2 regions of the Desulfothermus sp. genome follow, and region 2 is predicted to be linked to the other one. Evidence: predicted binding sites of a transcription regulator. Region 2 holds the regulator's gene; the other holds the start of a gene.

Region 1 (6,664 bases), on a different contig from region 2:
GATTTTTATATTTTTTGGTTCAGTTGTGTGTTCACTCTTTTTCTCAAGCTGATTTACCAGATTGTTATATAGAAATTTTGATAGTCCTATGCCTCCTCCCTGGGCCAATTTTTTTGAGAATTCAAAGTCAAAAAGATCCATATATTGATTATTTATAGGGTCAGAAAAAAGACCATTTTTTGAAACTGTCTTTTTCATCTCTCCCCATAATTTTTCAATAAATATGGCCTCAAAATCAGTGCATACCTCTTTTAGTTTTTCTTTATCATTCCCCACGTTGGAGGTTTTAATAGAGCTTAATTTTTGAGCTACTTTATTTAGATCCAGATTATTTTCTAATATCTTAGGGTCAATAGTTGTTTTTATCATTTAATATACCTCCAGCTCTGCATGTAAAGCTCCAGCGGCTTTAAGTGTCCTTAAGATGGAAATCATATCCCTTGGGGATGCACCAATTGCATTTAGTCCATCAACAAGTTCTTTTAAACTGGCACCTTTTATTATGTTCAATTTTTTTATTTCCTCTTTTGCCTTGACCTGGGTCCTGGGAACTCCTGTGGTGATTCCCAGGCTAAATGGTGCTGGTTGAGATACTAGCGGTGTTTCCTTTACCACAATTTGAAGATTTCCTTGAGCAATTGCAACTGGGGATATCTTTACATCCCAGCCCATTACAATGGTGCCAGTTTTCTCATCCACAACCACCTTTGCCCTGGAATCTGGCGTTACATACATATTTTCCAGACTTGCCATTAATGGAACTAAATTGTGTTTAAATTGTGGGGGAACCTTGAGTTCTATGGTGGATATATCCTTTGCAAAGGCAAAATTCCCACCTAATTTTTCATTAATTTGCTTTACTATCTTTTCAGTGGTAGAAAAGTCTCTAATATCTAAAGAAATAGTAATCTTGTCCTGTGAATTAAATTCAAAAGGTGTTTTTCTCTCTATTGTTGCCCCTCCAGGTATCTTTGCAACTGTTGGGATGTTTTTTACAGCAGAGGTTGCCTGACCCCCTACTGAATATCCCCCAAGTAAGATTGGTCCTTGGGCAAGGGCATATACCTTTCCATCTATTCCCCTGAGTGGGGTTAAGATAAGCACGCCGCCCAAGAGGCTTTTTGCATCTCCAATTGAAGATACAGTTACATCTATTTTGTCTCCTGGCTTTGCAGACACTGGCATCTTGGCGGAGACCACAACTGCTGCCACGTTTTTGGGCTGGATATTTTGGGGATCTACCTTTATCCCCATGTTTTCTAGCATGTTGGCTATTGAACGTATTGTGAATTCTGATCCCCTTTGATCTCCAGTGCCAGAGAGTCCCACAACAAGTCCATAACCAATTAGTTGGTTGGTTCTAACACCACTGAATTTTGCAATATCCTTTAGCCTTACGCTTTCACTAAATAATTGTTGCTGGAGTAAAGCAACTATGAAAAATATCAGTAATATTAAATTGATTTTTTTGTTAAACCTTAAAATGGCCATATCTTATCCACCAATTTTCCCATCCATCCCTGTTTTTGTTTATCTGATAACACCCCTTCCCCATACACATAGATCTTTGCATCTGCTAATTGATTAGAGGTAATTGAGTTATCTGGGCCTATATCTCTTGCCCTGATCAATCCATGGACTTGAATTATCTGTTTTTCTCCATTTACCATGATTTCTCTGACCCCTTGAAGTTCCATAAGGCCATTTGGAAAGACCCTGATAATTCGGGCTGCAACTGTCGCAGTGACAGTGGTCTTTCTTGTTATTTCTCCTGATGTATCCAGCTTGTTATTGTTTACAGCTTTTAAAAGGGGCACATTACCTACAGAGTTTGGGAGTCCCATAAATTTTGACTGTCCAAGAAAGCTGCTAAATCCAGCATCTATATGATATTTTTTTTCTGACTTAGTATCTGATTCACTGGAAGCACTGCTTTGCTCCAGGATTTTTACGAGTACAATGTCTCCTACTCTTTTTGCCCTGTTGTCTTCAAAAAGAAGCGTGGCCTCTGATGGTTGAAAAAGAGAGCCTGGATTATCTATTTTTGAGATTGGTTCTGGTTGAGGAGGTATAAGTGGTGCTACATAAGAAGGAGATTTTGCTGAACATGCAGCTAAAATTGCCAGTATCAATATTACTAAAATATTCTTCATTACAAAACTCCCCTCTTAATTATTCAACTTTTACAGTTTCTCTACCTACCACCTTTGCATAGACCACTCTATGGCTCTGGATGTTTAATACCTTTATAAAATCCCCTATATTGCCATCTTCTAAGCATCTACCAATGGTCCTTAAAATAATGCTATTCCCTTCATAAACTAATTTTACCTTTTGTCCTCTTGATACAACAGGAATGGGTTCTAATCTTTCCATAGTAATTGGTTGCATGGCCCCTATTGGCACCTTGATCCTATATGGTCCAGTTTTACCATCCCAGATATTTTTTGGAAGATATGCGAGATTTTTTTTAACAAATGTTATTTTATCAGGTGTCAGCGGCTCTCCAATGTTTAAAGGTCTCTTTGCACAGGGCACAGGTTTAAATACATCTAGGAAAAATCTACCACTTCTCTTTTTTGTGACCTTTTTGTTTTTTAATATTATAAAATGTACTGTATTTGAACCTGGTTTTATAGTATTTCCATATATCTGGATATAAATTTTTTCTCCTTTTTCAAGTATTATATATTCTGGCAATACAACGTCCCTTAACCTTATCTCTCCACCAATTTGAGATGTGTTTTTAATAAAATTCATAAGTAGAGAAAATAGTTTTTCTTTATTTAGAATATATTTCCCTTTAATTATCTGAATTTTATCTGGTATATCACAACTATTTATCAATTTATCAGGAAGATTATCTGATAATATTGTTTTTAAAGTATCTCTTTTTAGAGTAAATTTTTGAGGATAGTCCGATATTTCCAATATAGGCATCTCTTTAATATTTGACGCTATTTTATTTGAACTTTCTGCAACTATATCTTTAAATCTTACAAAGTTATCAGATACAAAAACCACGTCTTTGATTTTTATACAAAAGCAAGGTCCTTGAGAAGATATTAATAGAATCAAAATGAATAAACTGAAAATATAAAAACTTACTTTCCTCATATTCATCTACCTTATTATGTTATTTGCAGTTCGTAATATTTGATCTGAGGCAGTAACTGTTTTTGAATTACTTTCAAAAGCCCTTTGGGCCATAATCATATTAACCATCTCTTCTACGAGTTCAACATTGGACATCTCTAAAAATCCCTGAACAATCCTTCCAGCATTATCTGTTCCTGGAGTAACCTGTTGTGCTGCCCCTGATGCAGGAGTTTCTAAATAGAGATTCCCACCAATTGCATTTAGACCTGCAGGATTTATAAAGGTGTAAATTGGTATATCAGCTCCAGCTAATTCGTTGCCTTCTTTATCTAAGGCTGAGATATGACCATCATTGGTAACTACTATATTTTGGGTCTCTGCTGGCACAGTGAATGTTGGTTGCAGGGGATATCCCCTGGCAGTAACTATCTGTCCATTTTGATCAATCTTAAAATTGCCTGCCCTGGTGTATGCCAATTGTCCATTTACATCCACCTGAAAAAAACCATCTCCTTCTATTGCTAGATCAAGCGGATTGCCTGTGTTTTGCAGGTTTCCTTCTTTAAAAAATTTGTGCACAGTAGAAGGCCTCACTCCAAGCCCAATTTGAATTCCAGTTGGTATGGTTTGACCTGCCTGATTTTGATGTCCAGCTATTTTTAAGGTCTGATACATGAGGTCTTCAAATTCTGCCCTGCTTTTTTTAAAACTAACTGTATTTACATTGGCCAGGTTATGGGCAATGGTATCTATGTTGAGTTGTTGCGCAACCATACCTGATGCAGCAGTCCAAAGAGACCTGATCATAATAATTACCCCCCGTTCCAAGGTTAAGTTGGATTACCAACCTTATTTATTACGTTTCTGTCTTGGTCATTGGTATTGGTCATTACCTTTTGCATGGCTTCAAAGTTTCTCAAGGTATCAATCATTTTTACCATTTCTTTTACCACCTGTACATTGGAACCTTCTAAATAACCTTGATATATTGTTGGATTATTTACTGGTTTTTCATTGTTAGGATCACTTTTGTATAGATTTTGCCCAAATTTTTTTACAATGTCCTTGTTTTGAAAATCCACTATGTCAATAATACCAACTTGTGTATTTCCAGAATAAACTACACCGTCCTCAGTTATTGTGATCTTTCCCCTTCCAGCAATCTGGATAGGTCCACCTTTTCCTAACAGCTTGTAACCATCAGGAGATACAATGAAGCCATCTTTATCCAGGGTAAAATTTCCAGCCCTGGTGTACATTATCCCAGATGGGGTTTGTAATTTAAAAAAACCATGCCCTCCAATTGCAAGATCTAGAGGATTTTGCGTGCGTCTTAAATCTCCTTGAGAAAAATCTATTTGCTTTTCACCTATTCTAGGTTGGGTATTTAGATCCTTCTCAGGCCACCTTACACCTCCAGTTATCCCGAGATTTGGGTCGTTGAAGTCATGGGCATAGTGGATTAATACATCCTCAAAACTGAGCCTATCCTTTTTATATCCAATGGTTGAAGCATTAGCCAAATTATTGGCTATTATGTCTAATCTATATTTTTGTGTAAGTGCCCCGAAAACTGAGTTGTATACACTGTCCTGCATGGGAAAAAACCTCCTTTTCTAAAGGACAAGCAAAATCCAGGCCAGCTAATTTTTACCTAAGTTTGTCAAATGGTTAGCCAAAGTTAGGTAAGGGATAGGTACAAAGATTTTTTTGAGTTTTCTTCAATTTTTTGACAGTATATTTATTTTCAGATACTTTTGTTTAACCCTTGACTAATTTGAGAGTTTTGAATATATAAAAAAGAGTTTATTTGAGCGGGTGTAACTCAGTTGGTAGAGTACAAGCTTCCCAAGCTTGGAGTCGCGGGTTCAAATCCCGTCACCCGCTCCACTCCTGAAAAAACTTTTAGTTGGAAAATTTTGGAGTGGGCCTATTTGGGTCCACTTTTTTTTTGAATAATTAAGCTTTGGAAATGGAAATGGAATTTGAAGATATAAAAGAAAAAATCACAAAAATTGTGACTGATGCAGTTTTGACCCTGGGATATGATTTGTGGGGCATGGAATTTTTAGGTTCTATCAGAGGCGGTGGAATATTAAGGGTATATATTGATTCGCCCTCTGGGATATCCATTTCTGATTGTTCTCAGGTGTCAAAACATCTTGATGTAATTTTAGATTTAGAGGATCCAATCCCTGGTTCTTATACCCTGGAAGTATCTTCTCCTGGTCTGGACAGGAGATTCTTTGAGATACAACAGCTTAAGGATTATATTGGTAAGATGGTATCAGTTAAATCTAAGGTTCCAATTGAATCCAGAAAAAAGTGGAAAGGAATACTTAAAGGTGCTGACCTAACTAATAAGGTAGTAGTAATAGAGATAGAGGGAGAGGAATTTTCAATTCCATGGGAAGATATTGAAAAGATTAAATTGGTCTATTTTGAATAGAAATTTTAAATATTGCAAGAGATGGGGGAGAGTCTTTAATTTTTTGCTTAGTTTTCACAAGTGGAGGTTATTTCATGGGATTAGAGTTAAAAAGGTCCATTGAAACTATTAGTAAAGAAAGAAGAATAGATAAAGATGTATTAATAGATACATTGGAAGAGGCTGTAAAGGTAGCTGTTAATAAAAAATACCACAATAGGTTAGATATAGAAGTGAATTATAATGAAGATACAGGGGATATGGAGGTCTATCAATTCAAGAGGGTGGTGGAGGAAGTAGAAGATCCAGATAGGGAAATTTCTTTTGAGGAAGCCAAGAAGATAGACCCAAATGTTCAATTAGATGATGAGGTGGGATTTAAGCTAGAAGTAGAAGACCTTGGCAGGATAGCAGCCCAGTCAGCCAAACAGGTTATAATCCAGCGCATGAGGGATGCTGAACAGGAAATTATATATGAAGAATATAAAGATAGGATTGGTGAAATAGTAAGTGGAACAGTACAGAGAAAAGAGAGGGCTGGACTTATTATAAATTTGGGTAGGACTGAAGCCCTTTTGCCCAGGGATGAACAGATCCCTACAGAACACTATAAAAGGGGTGATAGGGTGGATGGCTACATAATTGATGTAAAAAAAGAAGGCAGAGGGCCGCAGATAATATTATCCCGTTCTCATCCAGCTTATATGGAACTCCTTTTTAAAAGGGAAGTGCCAGAGGTCAGTGATGGAACAATTATGATTATGGGAATAGCCAGGGACCCGGGGGTTCGTGCAAAGGTTGCACTTTATTCAAAGGATAGAGATGTAGATCCAATAGGGGCGTGTGTTGGTGTTCGTGGTTCTCGAATAAATAAAATTATACAGGAATTTAAAGGGGAAAAAATAGACCTTGTTGTGTGGAGTCCAAATATAACTACATATGCTGTCAATGCGCTGGCACCAGCCAGGATTTCCAGTATTACAGTTGATGAAGATGAAAAGAGTTTAGAAGTTGTAGTCCCTGATAATCAGTATTATCTGGCAGTAGGAAAAAGGGGACAAAATGTAAAATTGGCCAGCAAACTGCTTGGCTGGAGTATAGACATTATAACAGAAAGTCGTTATGGAGAGATCTATC
Region 2 (13,040 bases):
TGGAAGCGTTTATTATGAGGTTATAAAAAAAGAGCGCAGGGGTGATTATCTAGGAGGCACTGTCCAGGTTATTCCCCATATAACAGATCAAATAAAACAATCTATTTTAAACGTAGTAAAAAATGGCGAAGATGTTGCCATAATTGAAATTGGCGGCACTGTTGGGGATATTGAGGGGCAACCTTTTTTAGAGGCTATCAGACAAATGCGCTATGACCTTGGAAAAGAAAACGTTTTATATATCCACTTAACATTGGTTCCGTACATTAAAACTGCTGGAGAGCTAAAAACAAAACCCACCCAACACAGTGTAAAAGAACTCAGAAGCATAGGTATTCAACCGGATATTATTTTATGCAGAAGTGAGATGGAACTCAATGAAGGGATAAAAAGAAAAATTGCCCTTTTTTGTAATGTTGACCCAGACGCTGTTTTCTCTGCTGTAGATGTTGAGAATATATACGAAGTCCCCCTTACATTTTACAATGAAGGTATAGACCAAAAAATAGCAATAATGTTAAAACTTCCTGCAAAAAATCCAGACCTTACACCATGGATAAATCTTGTAAAGAAACTAAAATCATTAAACCCAGGACCTAAAATTGCTATTGTTGGAAAATATGTAGACTTAAAGGAATCCTATAAAAGTTTACATGAGGCCCTAGTTCATGGTGGAATAGCAAATAATGTAAAACCAGAGCTGGTCTATGTAAACTCTGAAGAGTTGACACAAGAAAATGTGCATGAAAAACTTGGGCACGTGCATGGAATCTTAGTGCCTGGAGGATTTGGTTCCCGCGGGGTGGAAGGAAAGATCATTGCATGCAAATATGCTAGGGAAAATAAAATTCCTTTTTTTGGAATATGTCTTGGAATGCAATGTGCAGTAATTGAATTTGCCCGAAATGTATTGAATCTGCCCAAGGCAAATTCCTCTGAATTTGACCCCAACACCCCAGATGCCGTTATATACCTTATGACTGAATGGTATGACTTTAGAAAAAAATGCGTGCAGAAAAGGGATGTATCATCTGAAAAAGGTGGTACAATGAGACTCGGGGCATATCCATGCAAACTCAAAAAAGGTACAAAGAGTTTTGAAGCATATAAAAGAGAGTTAATAAGCGAAAGACATAGACACAGATATGAATTTAACAAAAAATATGCAGAGGATTTTCAAAAAAAGGGAATGGTCTTAAGTGGACTATCTCCAGATGAAGAACTAGTAGAAATAATAGAAATTAAAGATCATCCTTGGTTTGTGGGATGTCAGTTTCATCCAGAATTTAAGTCCAAACCAATGGATCCACACCCCTTATTTGTCAACTTTATAAAAGCAGCAAAAGAAAAATTACGATGTGGTTAGTGATTCGTAATTCGTGATTCGTGATTAGTGATTGGTGATTAAAATAAAAGAGAGTATGGGTGGGAGGGTTAATGGGTGGATGGGTTAGGGGATTAAATTGTTCAACGTTCAATGTTTAAAGTTTAATATTCAAGGAACCTAAAACAGAGAACTTAGAACATAGAACTTAGAACCTTGAACATAAAACTTTGAACCTTTATAACACCCAACAAACTAAAATAAAGTAAAGCAGGGGAAAAATGAATGATCTAGAAAAAATATACAAAAATAGCTTTGAATCTTTGTTTTTTATATTAGGACCATGTGTTATTGAAAACAAAGATGTGGTTCTAAAAGTGGCTAAAGAGGTCAAAGGACTTTCTGACAAATACAATATTTCTGTAATATTTAAGAGTTCTTTTGATAAGGCAAACAGGACATCTATAAAGAGTTTTAGAGGGCCAGGTCTTAATAAGGGTCTTGAGATATTAAACAAGGTAAAAGAAACATATAAGCTACCCATAACAACCGATATCCATGAACCATCCCAGGCAAGCTTGGTAGCTGAAGTGGTTGATGTAATTCAGATTCCTGCTTTTTTATGCAGGCAGACAGATTTGTTAATTGCTGCAGGTAAGACAAATAAAATAGTAAATATAAAAAAAGGACAATTTTTAGCTCCCTGGGACATGTTAAATGCTGTTGAAAAAGTAAAATCAACAGGAAATAACAAGATCTGGTTAACAGAAAGAGGTAGTTCTTTTGGCTACAACAACCTTGTTGTGGATTTTAGATCTATTCCAATTATGCAAAAGACAGGTTGTCCTGTAATCTTCGATGCCACCCATTCAGTGCAACTTCCTGGTGGAAAGGGAAAGTCCTCGGGAGGCAAAAGGGAGTATGTCCCCCACCTTGCTAGCTGTGCAGTGGCAGCTGGGTGTAACGGAATTTTTATGGAAGTACATCCTGACCCAGACAATGCCCTGTGCGATGGTCCAAACAGCTGGGAGCTTGACAGACTGGAAGATTTAATAAAAAAATTAATAAAAATAAGACAGGCAATTTCATGAAGGAATTGGTAAAAAAAATAAAGATACTTATAAGTGACGTAGATGGAGTGCTCACTGACGGAGGTTTGTTTTACAACGATGAAGGGAAAGTGTTCAAGAAATTTAATGTGCAGGATGGCCTTGGTATAAAACTGGCACAAATGGCTGGATTGGATATAGTTATAATAACAGGATTAAAATCAGAAGCAGTAAAGGCTAGAATAAAACAACTCGGAATCACTGAATATTATGAAGGTTTTCTAAAGAAAGATCATCTGATAAGAAAAATTTCTAAAGAAAAAAATATTAAACTTGAAGAAATGGCCTATCTTGGGGATGATTGGGTGGACGGCCCTGCCATGAAATTAGTGGGACTACCTATGGCTGTAAAAAATAGTCAACCAGAGATAAAAAAGATTGCAAAATGGATTTCACAAAAAAAAGGAGGAGAAGGCGCCCTCAGAGAAGCAATAAATTTTATTTTGAGCACGCAAGGGAAATTAGAACAGTTATGGGAAAGATGGTTAAACCAAAAGTTCTAGCATTTATGTTGATACTTGCATTTGTGATTGGCGGTGCATTAATTTGTTTTCAAAAATCAAAACAAACCCACCCCAGGCAGCGTTTTTTAATAAAAAATCTACCATTTGAATCCATATTACAAAAGGCCACAATAAAAGGAGTTACAAAAAAGGGAGTTTGGATCCTAAAGGCAGATAAGGTCCTTTCAAAAGACAAATTATCTGAGATTCGCTTTATATCCCCAAATTTATTGATAACCTTAAATGATAATTCCACCGTTAACTTGAGTGCTCAAAGGGGTTTTTATTACCGGGAACTCAAGAAGATAGAATTTGAACACAAAATAAAAGGTAAGTATAAAGATATCATTCTGAATGCCAGCTTTATGAATTTCAATTTAAGACTCAACAAAATTACATTTAAAAATGGGATTAAAATAAGCAATAAGCAATTAATTGTTAGAGGTCTGGAAGGAATAATAGATTTAAACAAACATATTTTAACTATAAAAAGAAATGTTAAGGTTACAATCATATGAAAAAATTTATATTTTTATTGATCTTTTTCTATATATTCTTTTTAAATAAAGTTGGATTTTGTAAAAATGTAAAATCTCCAATTACTATAGATGCAGAGAAGGCTATTTATTTTGAAAAGGAAAATAAGGTGTTGTTTGAAAATAAAGTTATTGCCAAAAATAAAGATTTAACGATTAAATCAGATAAGTTGATAATTTTTTTAAATAAAAAAGTAAAAAATATTAATTCCAAAAAAAATAAAAAAGACATAATAAAAAAAATGATTGCTAGTGGAAATGTTCATATAATATTTAAAGATAAAGATGGGTATTGCTCTACTGCAGAATATGATATAAAAAGTCAAAAAATTACATTGAATGGAAATGTAAAGCTCATTCAAAATAAAAATAAAATTGAGGGCGATAAATTAGTTATTGATTTAAATAAAAATACCAGCGAAATTTTTTCAAATAATGCTACTAAAGTAAAAATCATATTTTATCCTGAAAAGCAAGAGAATTCTCAAAATAAGAGCAATGAAACACTGACAAATAAAGATTAAGAATTATGGACTCACATCTACAGGGAAAGAAACTGTCCAAAAGTTACGGGAAAAAGACAGTAGTCAGAGATATAAGTATTTCTGTGTCAAATGGACAGGTGGTAGGACTTTTAGGTCCAAATGGTGCCGGCAAAACCACTACTTTTTACATATTAGTAGGCATAATTTCTCCTACTAAAGGAAAGGTCTTTTTAGATAATGAAGATATCACTACCTGGCCATTATATAAACGTGCAAGAAAAGGAATAAGCTATTTGCCCCAGGAGAGCTCTGTTTTTAAAAAACTTACTGTGGAAGAAAATCTTAAAATTATTCTCGAGTTTACAGGACTGTCCTCAAAAGAACAGGAAGAGAGAAAAGATTTTTTATTAAAAGAATTGGGCATCCACCACTTAAAAAAACAAAAGGCGTGTTATTTGTCAGGAGGAGAGAGGAGGCGTCTTGAGATTGCCAGATCACTAATAAGACAACCCAAATTTATTTTACTTGATGAGCCCTTTGCTGGTATTGACCCATTGGCTATTTTGGATATCCAGAATATTATTGCAAAGTTAAAACAAAAAGGTATTGGGATACTTATCTCTGACCATAATGTCAGAGATACAATGAAAATTTGCGATCTCGTTTATCTGGTGTATGAAGGGAAAATCATCTTGAGTGGAACTCCAGAAGATGTGGCTAACAATGAAATTGCCAGGAGGATATACCTTGGGGATCACTTTGAACTTTAAGGGCTGAGTGGTGTAGTGGTATATTGGTGTATTGGTATAGTGGTGTAGTGGTTATTGGTTATTGGTGTAGTGATGTAGTGGTATAGTGGTTTAGTTCTCTTTCTGTTCTGTTCCCGAATCACGAATCACTGTTCACGGTCATTGGTGTAGTGGTGTAGTGGTTATTGGTATAGTGGTTATTGGTTAGTGGTGTAGGGGTATATTGGTACCTCATCCACCCATTCACGAATCACGAATCAAGTGGGCAATTCATGAATTGCCCCTACAATTGGACAAATATAGAATTTGCCCCTACGTGGGCGGACATGCAATCCGCCCCTACACCCCTCTTTCCGTTCACTGTTCACTGAATAACGGGTTAAACCCAACAAACCCAAAAACTCGATAAACCCAAAAACCCAATTAATTTTGATTTGCTTTGAATCGAGAGATGTGGCATAATATTTGATGAGCAATTTTGCAAAGCCTGTTTAAATAAAATCTTTTGAGGAAAATCAATAGGAGGGAGCAAACAAATAATGAGTCTGGAACTGAGACAAAATCTTAAACTGAGTCAACAACTTGTAATGACGCCCCAATTGCAACAGGCCATAAAAATGTTGCAGCTCTCAAGACTTGAGCTGGTGCAAAGAGTCCAACAGGCATTGCAAGAAAATCCTTTACTAGAAGAAACTACACCAGAACCCCAAGAAATAAATACAGAACAAAAAGGTCCAACAAACGATACTCCTACTCTAATAAAAATTGATGAAAAACATCTGCTCAAAAATGCTGAATGGGAAAATTATCTTGGATATTTTTCCAGTTCATCAAAAATCGCAAGGGAGATTGAATTTCCAGATGAAAAATCAAACTTAGAGGCCTTTTGTGCATCAAAACCAACTTTGGAAAGCCATTTATTATGGCAACTTCACCTATCTAACATGGATCCAGAAGAAATCAAAATTGGAGAAATAATTATTAAACATATCAATTCCTCAGGTTATTTGGACAGCAGTGTAGAGGAAATATCCAATATAGTGAAAAAAAGTCCAGAGCAAGTAGAAAAGATCTTAAAAAAGATCCAACAATTTGATCCAGTAGGTGTTGGAAGTAGAAGTTTAAAAGAATGTCTCATAGAACAACTTAAATTCCTGGGATTATTAGATGACACCATAAAAAAAATAATAGAACACTACCTACCATACCTTGAGAAAAAAAAATATAATAAAATTGCTGAAAAATTAAATATTACCATAGACAAGGTGTTGGAATATGTAGAAATTATCAAGAGTTTAGACCCAAAGCCAGGAAATAATTTTAGTGAAGGTGAAACCGTTTATATAAGCCCAGATGCATATGTGTTTAAATATGAAGACGATTTTGTAATTATACTAAATGATGAAGGTTTTTCAAATATAAAAATAAATGAATATTATTTGGAATTACTCAAAAAAAATAACAGTAAAGATAAAGAATACCTTGAATCAAAATTTAAAGATGCACTTTGGCTTATAAAAAGTATACATCAAAGACAAAGAACCTTATACAAAGTTATTGAAAGCATTATAAAATTTCAAAGAGACTTTTTTGAACATGGAATCACACACCTTAAACCTCTTGTTCTTAGAGATATTGCAGAAGATATTGGAGTCCATGAGTCTACAGTAAGTAGATTAACTACTAATAAATACATTTCCACGCCCCATGGTATATTTGAACTAAAATTCTTTTTCAATAGCGGAATTAACGCAGGTAACGGTAATGAAGTATCCGCACAAAGTGTAAAGTATTATATAAAAAAATTAATTTCAGAAGAAGATCCAAAAAAACCACTAAGCGACCAAAAAATTGCAGAGATTTTGAAAGAAAAGTTCGAAATTAATATTGCCAGACGTACTGTAGCAAAATATAGGGAATCAATGGGAATCCCAGCATCAAGCAAGAGAAAAACATTTTTTTAAAATTATACAAGGAGGAAATATGGAAATAAAATTTAATTTTAAAAATTTTGAACCTTCAGAACATTTAAAAAAATACGCTGAAAACCGTTTTAGCAAACTTGAGAAATATATAAAAAGAATTGATAGTGCTTACCTTCAAGTAAATATGGAAGTTGATAAATATAGACAAAAAATAGACGTTGTATTTAATGCAGATGACATTCATATATCTGCTCAGGAAGAATCACAAGATATGTATGCATCAATTGATAAAGTGCTAGATAAAATGGACGCCCAACTTAGAAAAATGAAAGATAAAGAAAAAGATAGAAGAAAAGGTAAATTAAATAAATCACAAACTTTTAAACAAGAATCTATTGGAGAATCTGTATCAGAAGGTCATCCTAATATTGTAATGTCAGATAATTATATTCCAAAACCAATTTCAATAGAAGATGCAGCTATAGAGTTACAGAGAAGGGACAACAACTTTGTGGTCTTTATAAATAGTGATACCAAGAGGGTAAATGTGTTGTACAAAAAGAAAAATGGCGATTTTGGACTAATAGATCCACAGATTTAGACTCAAAGGGAGCTAAAATGGAATTAACGGAATATTTAAGTAAAGATCTTATCCTCCCAGAATTGAAAGCTACTACTAAACAAGAAGTATTAAAAGAATTAGTTAAACCACTCGAGGGTAAATTCCCTAAGCTTAATATAAAAAATGCATATAAGGTGCTCCTTGAAAGAGAACAGCTAGGATCTACAGGTATTGGGGATGGTGTTGCCATCCCCCACGGTAAATTGCGGGAACTGAACAAAATCATTGTGGTTATTGGAAGGAGCTTTCTTGGAGTGGACTTTGATGCATTGGACAAAAAACCGTGCCACATATTCTTTTTGGTGCTTGCCCCGGAAAATGTAGCTGGACTTCACTTGAGAATCCTGGCACACATATCACGGATTCTTAAAGAGCCAGGTTTTAGACGAGCCTTTATGGAGGCGGAAGGAGTTGAAGGAATCTGGAAACTTTTACAAGCAGGTTAAAAGATGAATGAAATTAAACTCCCTTTGATCATTATAAGTGGTCTTTCTGGAGCTGGGAAGAGTACCGCCCTAAAGGTGTTTGAGGATATGGGTTTCTTTACAGTAGATGGCCTGCCTCTACCTATGACTATCAGATTAACAGAACTATTTAGTGGAGAAAATCCAACGGAATATAGAGGTCTTGCGCTTGGAGTAGATGTCAGACAAAAAGAATATCTTTCTGAATGGAACAAGATAAAAAAAAGGCTTATGTCTTATAACATTGAACCGCAAATAATCTTTTTAGAGGCAGATAAGGAGATCTTAATAAAAAGGTATGCAACAACAAGAAGACCCCATCCCTTGGAATCAAAAAGAATTGGCCTTACACAGGCAATAGAAGAAGAAAAAAAACTACTTAACACCCTTAAAGAGGAAGCCAAATTAGTTATTGACACATCAAATTTTTCAATCCATGACTTACGTCGAAAGATACAGTCCAGTTTTGATTTTATAATAGAGAGTAAGGCTGGTTTCAGAATAAATATAATTTCCTTTGGATACAAATATGGAATACCAAAAGAGGCTGACATTGTTTTTGATCTCAGATTCCTGCCAAATCCATATTTTGAAAATGACTTAAGGCCACTTTCTGGCATGGAAGAAAAAATCCAAAAATATATTTTAAAGTTTAAACAATCAAAGACCTTTTTGAACAAACTGGAAGATTTTTTAGAATTTGTGCTACCCCTATATTCTGATGAAGGACGATACCGTCTCACAATTGCCTTTGGGTGCACAGGCGGATTTCACAGGTCAGTTGCTATTTCAGAGATAATGTCTCAAAGATTAAGGAGAAAAAATTACAATGTCCAGTTGGAACACAGGCATCTTGCCCTGGGATAAACCAATTTTCTAATTCAATATGCCGAGGTATAAGATGGTAGGAGTACTCATAGTTACTCATCTTGATTTGGGAGAAAAACTACTTGAAGTAGCAGAATTAATAATGGGCAAACAAGAGCTAACTAAGGCCCTTACCATTGATACAGCTAAACCAATGGAAGAAATTCTTGGAGATATCCAGATTAGCGTAAAGGAATTGGATGTAGGAGATGGGGTCATAATTTTAACAGACATGTTTGGTGGCACCCCAAGTAATTTAAGCTTTTCCCTTTTAAAAACAAACAACCTTGAAGTAATTACCGGGGTAAATTTACCTATGGTCCTTAAAATATTTTCCTCAAGAAATCTTCTATTAAAAGAACTTGCATCCGAGGCCAAACTTGCTGGTAAACAAGGTATAAGGGTAGCAGGAGAAGTCCTTCAAAGGAAGGTCTCTACAAATGGAAGGTAGTAACATCTGGGTCAGAATAGATAATAGACTTGTACATGGACAGATAATTGAGAGCTGGATACCCTATTTTAAATCAAAGTATGTGGTTGTAGCAAATGACGAATTAAACAACGATGCTATTAGACAAGAAATTATAAAACTTGCCATTCCAGCCAGTTTAAAAGTGTTCTTTTGTGGTGTACAGGATATTTTAAAAACAATAAAAAAAATCCTTGAAAGAAAAAATAGGCAAATATTTATCCTTTTTGCCAGTTGTCAAGATGCAAAAAAGGCATTTGATATTGGACTTAAATTCAATATCCTGAATCTGGGAAATCTCCACTATGCACCTGGTAAAAAACAGGTGTGTGACCACATTTTTTTAAGTCAGGAGGACATTACCTGTTTGAAATACTTAAATAAAAAAGGCATATCACTGGATTTTAGATGTGTGCCAAACAATCCAATTTCAATATCGGTGGATGAGTTATGGAAATAAATTTTATAAATCTATTTTTGTATAGTTTTTTTTTGGCCTTTTTTCATTAACCAGATTTCTTGTGCCCATAGGCCTAGTTGACAGACCTATAACAATATCGCTCATATTTGCCTTTTTTGTCCAGGATATAGAAATTTGCTTAGGCACAGGAATGTTTTTTGAACTTCTATGGCTGGACTCTTTTCCTGCAGGGACATATATCCCTCCCCAAAGGCAGTTCCCGCTGTTTATGACACTTGCCATTAGTAGTAACATTCCCATAACTAACCCAAATTTATTTTATCTTTTACTCCTAACCACCATCCCCTTTGCACATATTGGGAAATGGTTAGAGAGGTTTCACAGGGTAACACAAAACAAAGGCTACGATAAAATAACTGAAAAAATTACTACACTCCCTTCCTACCATCTCGGCCCCAGGCTTATTAAGTCTCTTATGCAACTTCTATTAATAAATATAACTGTTTTTTTTATTTCTTGCATTATTGTAATGAAGGCCCTAACCATAATATACAGGTATATACCTTTATCTAACAGCACAGAAGTAAACTGGCCAGCTATTTGGGCCATATCTTTTATAGGTGGGATTTTGTCCTTAAGGATAAAAATGAGTTATTTGACATTTATAGTGAGTTATGTGGCACTTGCGATTATTATCTTGGTATTTTTTCAATAAAAAAAGGACTGACACCTTTAGTGCCAGCCCTTTATGCCGAGGGAGGGATTCGAACCCTCACGGGCGGATGCCCACTACCCCCTCAAGATAGCGTGTCTACCAGTTCCACCACCTCGGCATCGAAAAACAGAATGTTATTTATAAAATTTTTTTTCAGTTGTCTAGAATTTTCTTTTTATTTTTTTGTATTATCTTTATTTTTTGCAGGAACTCCAGGAGCCTTATTTACCTTCACTGGCTTTTCTAAGACCACAGAATGCTGAGTCTTTACCTTTTTAGACGAGTCATAAATTGTAAACCCCATAGATGTACAAAAAAACACTATTGCAAAGATCACAGTCATTTTCACCAAAAATCCACCGGCACCTGTGCTCCCAAAAAAGGACGAAGAACTGGGGCCTCCAAATATTACCCCCATTCCCTCATGGCCGCTTTGAAGTAAAATCAAAATAATCAAAAAAATACATGCAATAAAATGAATTGTAAGTAGTAGAGTTTCCAAATTTATCCTCCCTATAGACTTTTAAGCAGTAACTATTTTGCTAAAACTATCAGCCCTTAAACTTGCTCCTCCTACCAGGACTCCATCTACATTGTCAATACCAATTATATCAGATGCATTATCTGGCTTCACACTACCACCGTACAAAATCCTAATGGAATTACCAACTTCTCCATATATATTTTTTAGTTCATTCCTGACAATTTTGTGTGCCTCAAAGATTTCCTTTTCTCCTGCAACCTCACCAGTACCAATGGCCCACACAGGCTCATAGGCAATTACAAGGCGATCTTCTATACCTGACATATTATTTACATCTTTTAATACACTTAGCTGGGATTTTAACACCTGATCCACCTGTCCTGCCCTTCTCTGTTCTATTTTTTCCCCAATACAAAATATTATATTTAACCCAACCTCAAGGCCGTATTTTACCTTTTCTTTTAAAAGCTCATCTTTTTCACAAAAGATATGCCTTCTTTCTGAATGACCCACAAGTGCATATGAACACCCAGCATCCAATAACATGTGAGGGGATATCTCACCAGTATATGCACCCTCTTTTGCTGGATAAAAATTTTGTCCTCCTAAATACATGTAATTTATATCTTTTATCTCCTCTGCAACAACCTTTAACGATGTATATGGAGGACATATCAAAACATCCCTATCAACAGTCAACTCTGTACCCAAAATATTAATAAGATCCTTTATTGTGTTTTTTGCTTCATCCTGGGTCTTATACATCTTCCAATTAGCAGCCATTAATTTTTTCATAGAGATTTCTCCTTATTTTAATCGTATAATCCAAGGGCCTTTAGACCTGGTAGTTGTTTACCTTCTAAAAATTCCAAAAAAGATCCTCCACCTGTTGATATAAAAGTTATTTTATCTTGAAGTTTACACTTATGAATGAGATTATCTGTATCACCGCCACCAACAATAGTAGTCCCTGATACAGCAGCAACGCTCTGGGCTATGCCAAATGAGCCTTGAGAAAATGTGGGGTTTTCAAATGCGCCCATTGGACCATTCCACACCACTGTCTTAGCCTCCTTTAATACCTCTGAATATAGGGTATGGGTTGCTGGTCCAGTGTCAAAGATCTTTCCCTCGGGATCCACATTTTGATAGGGAAATACTCCTAATGGAACTTGATCATTTATATCCTTACCCATGACATAGTCAACAGGAAGATAGAAGGCCACTCCTTTTTCCTTTGCCTTATTTATTATTTTCAGGGCCTCATCTAACAGATCCTTTTCATAAATGGAATTGCCAATTGGATAGCCCTGGGCATTTCTGAAGGTATTTGCCATTGCCCCACCTATTAAAATCGTATTAACTTTATCTATTAAGTTATTTAAAAGCCCTAATTTAGTTGATACCTTAACTCCTCCAGCAATAAGTACAAAGGGATGTTCTGGCTTTGCAAGATAATTATTCAAATACTCAACTTCTTTTTTAATTAAAAAGCCGCCACACACCACGTCCACATAGTCGCAAATACCTACTACTGAGGCATGTTTTCTGTGAACCACCCCAAAGGCGTCATTTACATATACATCTGCCAGCTTGGCTAATTCCTTACTAAACTCAGGATCATTCTCTGTCTCTCCTTTATAAAATCTTAAGTTTTCAAGCAAAAGGATTTCACCGTCCTTTAATTCGTTTGACATAGAGAGCACTTGATCCCCTATACAATCATCAGCCATTTTGACATCTTTGTCTAAAAGTTCTTTTAGGCGGCGGGCAACTGGCTTTAAAGACAACTCATCAACCCTTTTCCCCTTTGGTTTCCCAAGGTGTGAACAGGCAATAAGCCTTCCACCATTATCTAAAATATATTTTATAGTATCTAGTGCTGCCAAAATTCTGGAATCGTCCTGAATTTCTCCGTCTTTTAGGGGCACATTAAAATCAAATCTACCCAAGACCCTTTTCCCTTTTATATCTATTTTATCTATAAATCTAATAGCCATGATATACCTCCAATTTGAGTTAAGAAGTTATAATAATCAACGAGGCTCAAAAAAGCCTTTAAATCTCTATAGAGCAAACTAACATGCTAATTTTTTGCCTACAATTTGCACATCTCATTTATGTCTTATCCACTTAAACTCTGATATATTTTTCTCTTTACTGTCAAACTTGATACCTATTAAATAAATTTCCTTGCCTTCTGATTCGTATTTTTCATAATATCTCTTCTCTATTATCTGCTTTATTGGCTCTTCTTTACTATCTACCTTAAACTCAATAATAACCACCATTGAATCTGTCTTTATGGTTAAGTCTATGCGACCTTTGTTTGTGGTATCCTCTGCTACTGTCTCATAACCCAGTGCC

What was found. The regulator sigma-54, encoded in region 2, starts transcription at its own class of promoters, with help from an activator protein. The targets are predictions, from matches to a motif close to CTGGCACGGNNNNTGCTT.
Region 1: the regulator sigma-54 is predicted to act here: its motif matches at 4,725-4,742, upstream of flgF (flagellar basal-body rod protein FlgF).

What each region holds. Positions count from the first base shown of each region.
Region 1 is NZ_JBMYBT010000092.1:368-7,031, forward strand. Features, by position in the region: partial or broken gene ACY2V1_RS07205 (peptidoglycan DD-metalloendopeptidase family protein) at 1-369, opposite strand, end outside; gene ACY2V1_RS07210 (flagellar basal body P-ring protein FlgI) at 370-1,491, opposite strand; gene ACY2V1_RS07215 (flagellar basal body L-ring protein FlgH) at 1,479-2,153, opposite strand; gene flgA (flagellar basal body P-ring formation chaperone FlgA) at 2,173-3,117, opposite strand; gene flgG (flagellar basal-body rod protein FlgG) at 3,124-3,906, opposite strand; gene flgF (flagellar basal-body rod protein FlgF) at 3,930-4,697, opposite strand; tRNA gene ACY2V1_RS07235 (tRNA-Gly) at 4,914-4,989, shown strand; gene rimP (ribosome maturation factor RimP) at 5,078-5,548, shown strand; gene nusA (transcription termination factor NusA) at 5,623-6,664, shown strand, end outside.
Region 2 is NZ_JBMYBT010000120.1:1,200-14,239, reverse strand. Features, by position in the region: gene pyrG (CTP synthase) at 1-1,366, shown strand, start outside; gene kdsA (3-deoxy-8-phosphooctulonate synthase) at 1,606-2,415, shown strand; gene ACY2V1_RS08750 (KdsC family phosphatase) at 2,412-2,936, shown strand; gene lptC (LPS export ABC transporter periplasmic protein LptC) at 2,906-3,454, shown strand; gene ACY2V1_RS08740 (LptA/OstA family protein) at 3,451-3,996, shown strand; gene lptB (LPS export ABC transporter ATP-binding protein) at 4,002-4,727, shown strand; gene rpoN (RNA polymerase factor sigma-54) at 5,246-6,670, shown strand; gene hpf (ribosome hibernation-promoting factor, HPF/YfiA family) at 6,690-7,232, shown strand; gene ACY2V1_RS08720 (PTS sugar transporter subunit IIA) at 7,250-7,699, shown strand; gene rapZ (RNase adapter RapZ) at 7,703-8,584, shown strand; gene ACY2V1_RS08710 (PTS sugar transporter subunit IIA) at 8,619-9,035, shown strand; gene ACY2V1_RS08705 (PTS sugar transporter subunit IIB) at 9,025-9,513, shown strand; gene ACY2V1_RS08700 (hypothetical protein) at 9,517-9,774, opposite strand; tRNA gene ACY2V1_RS08695 (tRNA-Leu) at 10,224-10,307, opposite strand; gene secG (preprotein translocase subunit SecG) at 10,365-10,691, opposite strand; gene tpiA (triose-phosphate isomerase) at 10,713-11,468, opposite strand; gene ACY2V1_RS08680 (phosphoglycerate kinase) at 11,486-12,673, opposite strand; partial or broken gene ACY2V1_RS08675 (ATP-binding protein) at 12,788-13,040, opposite strand, start outside.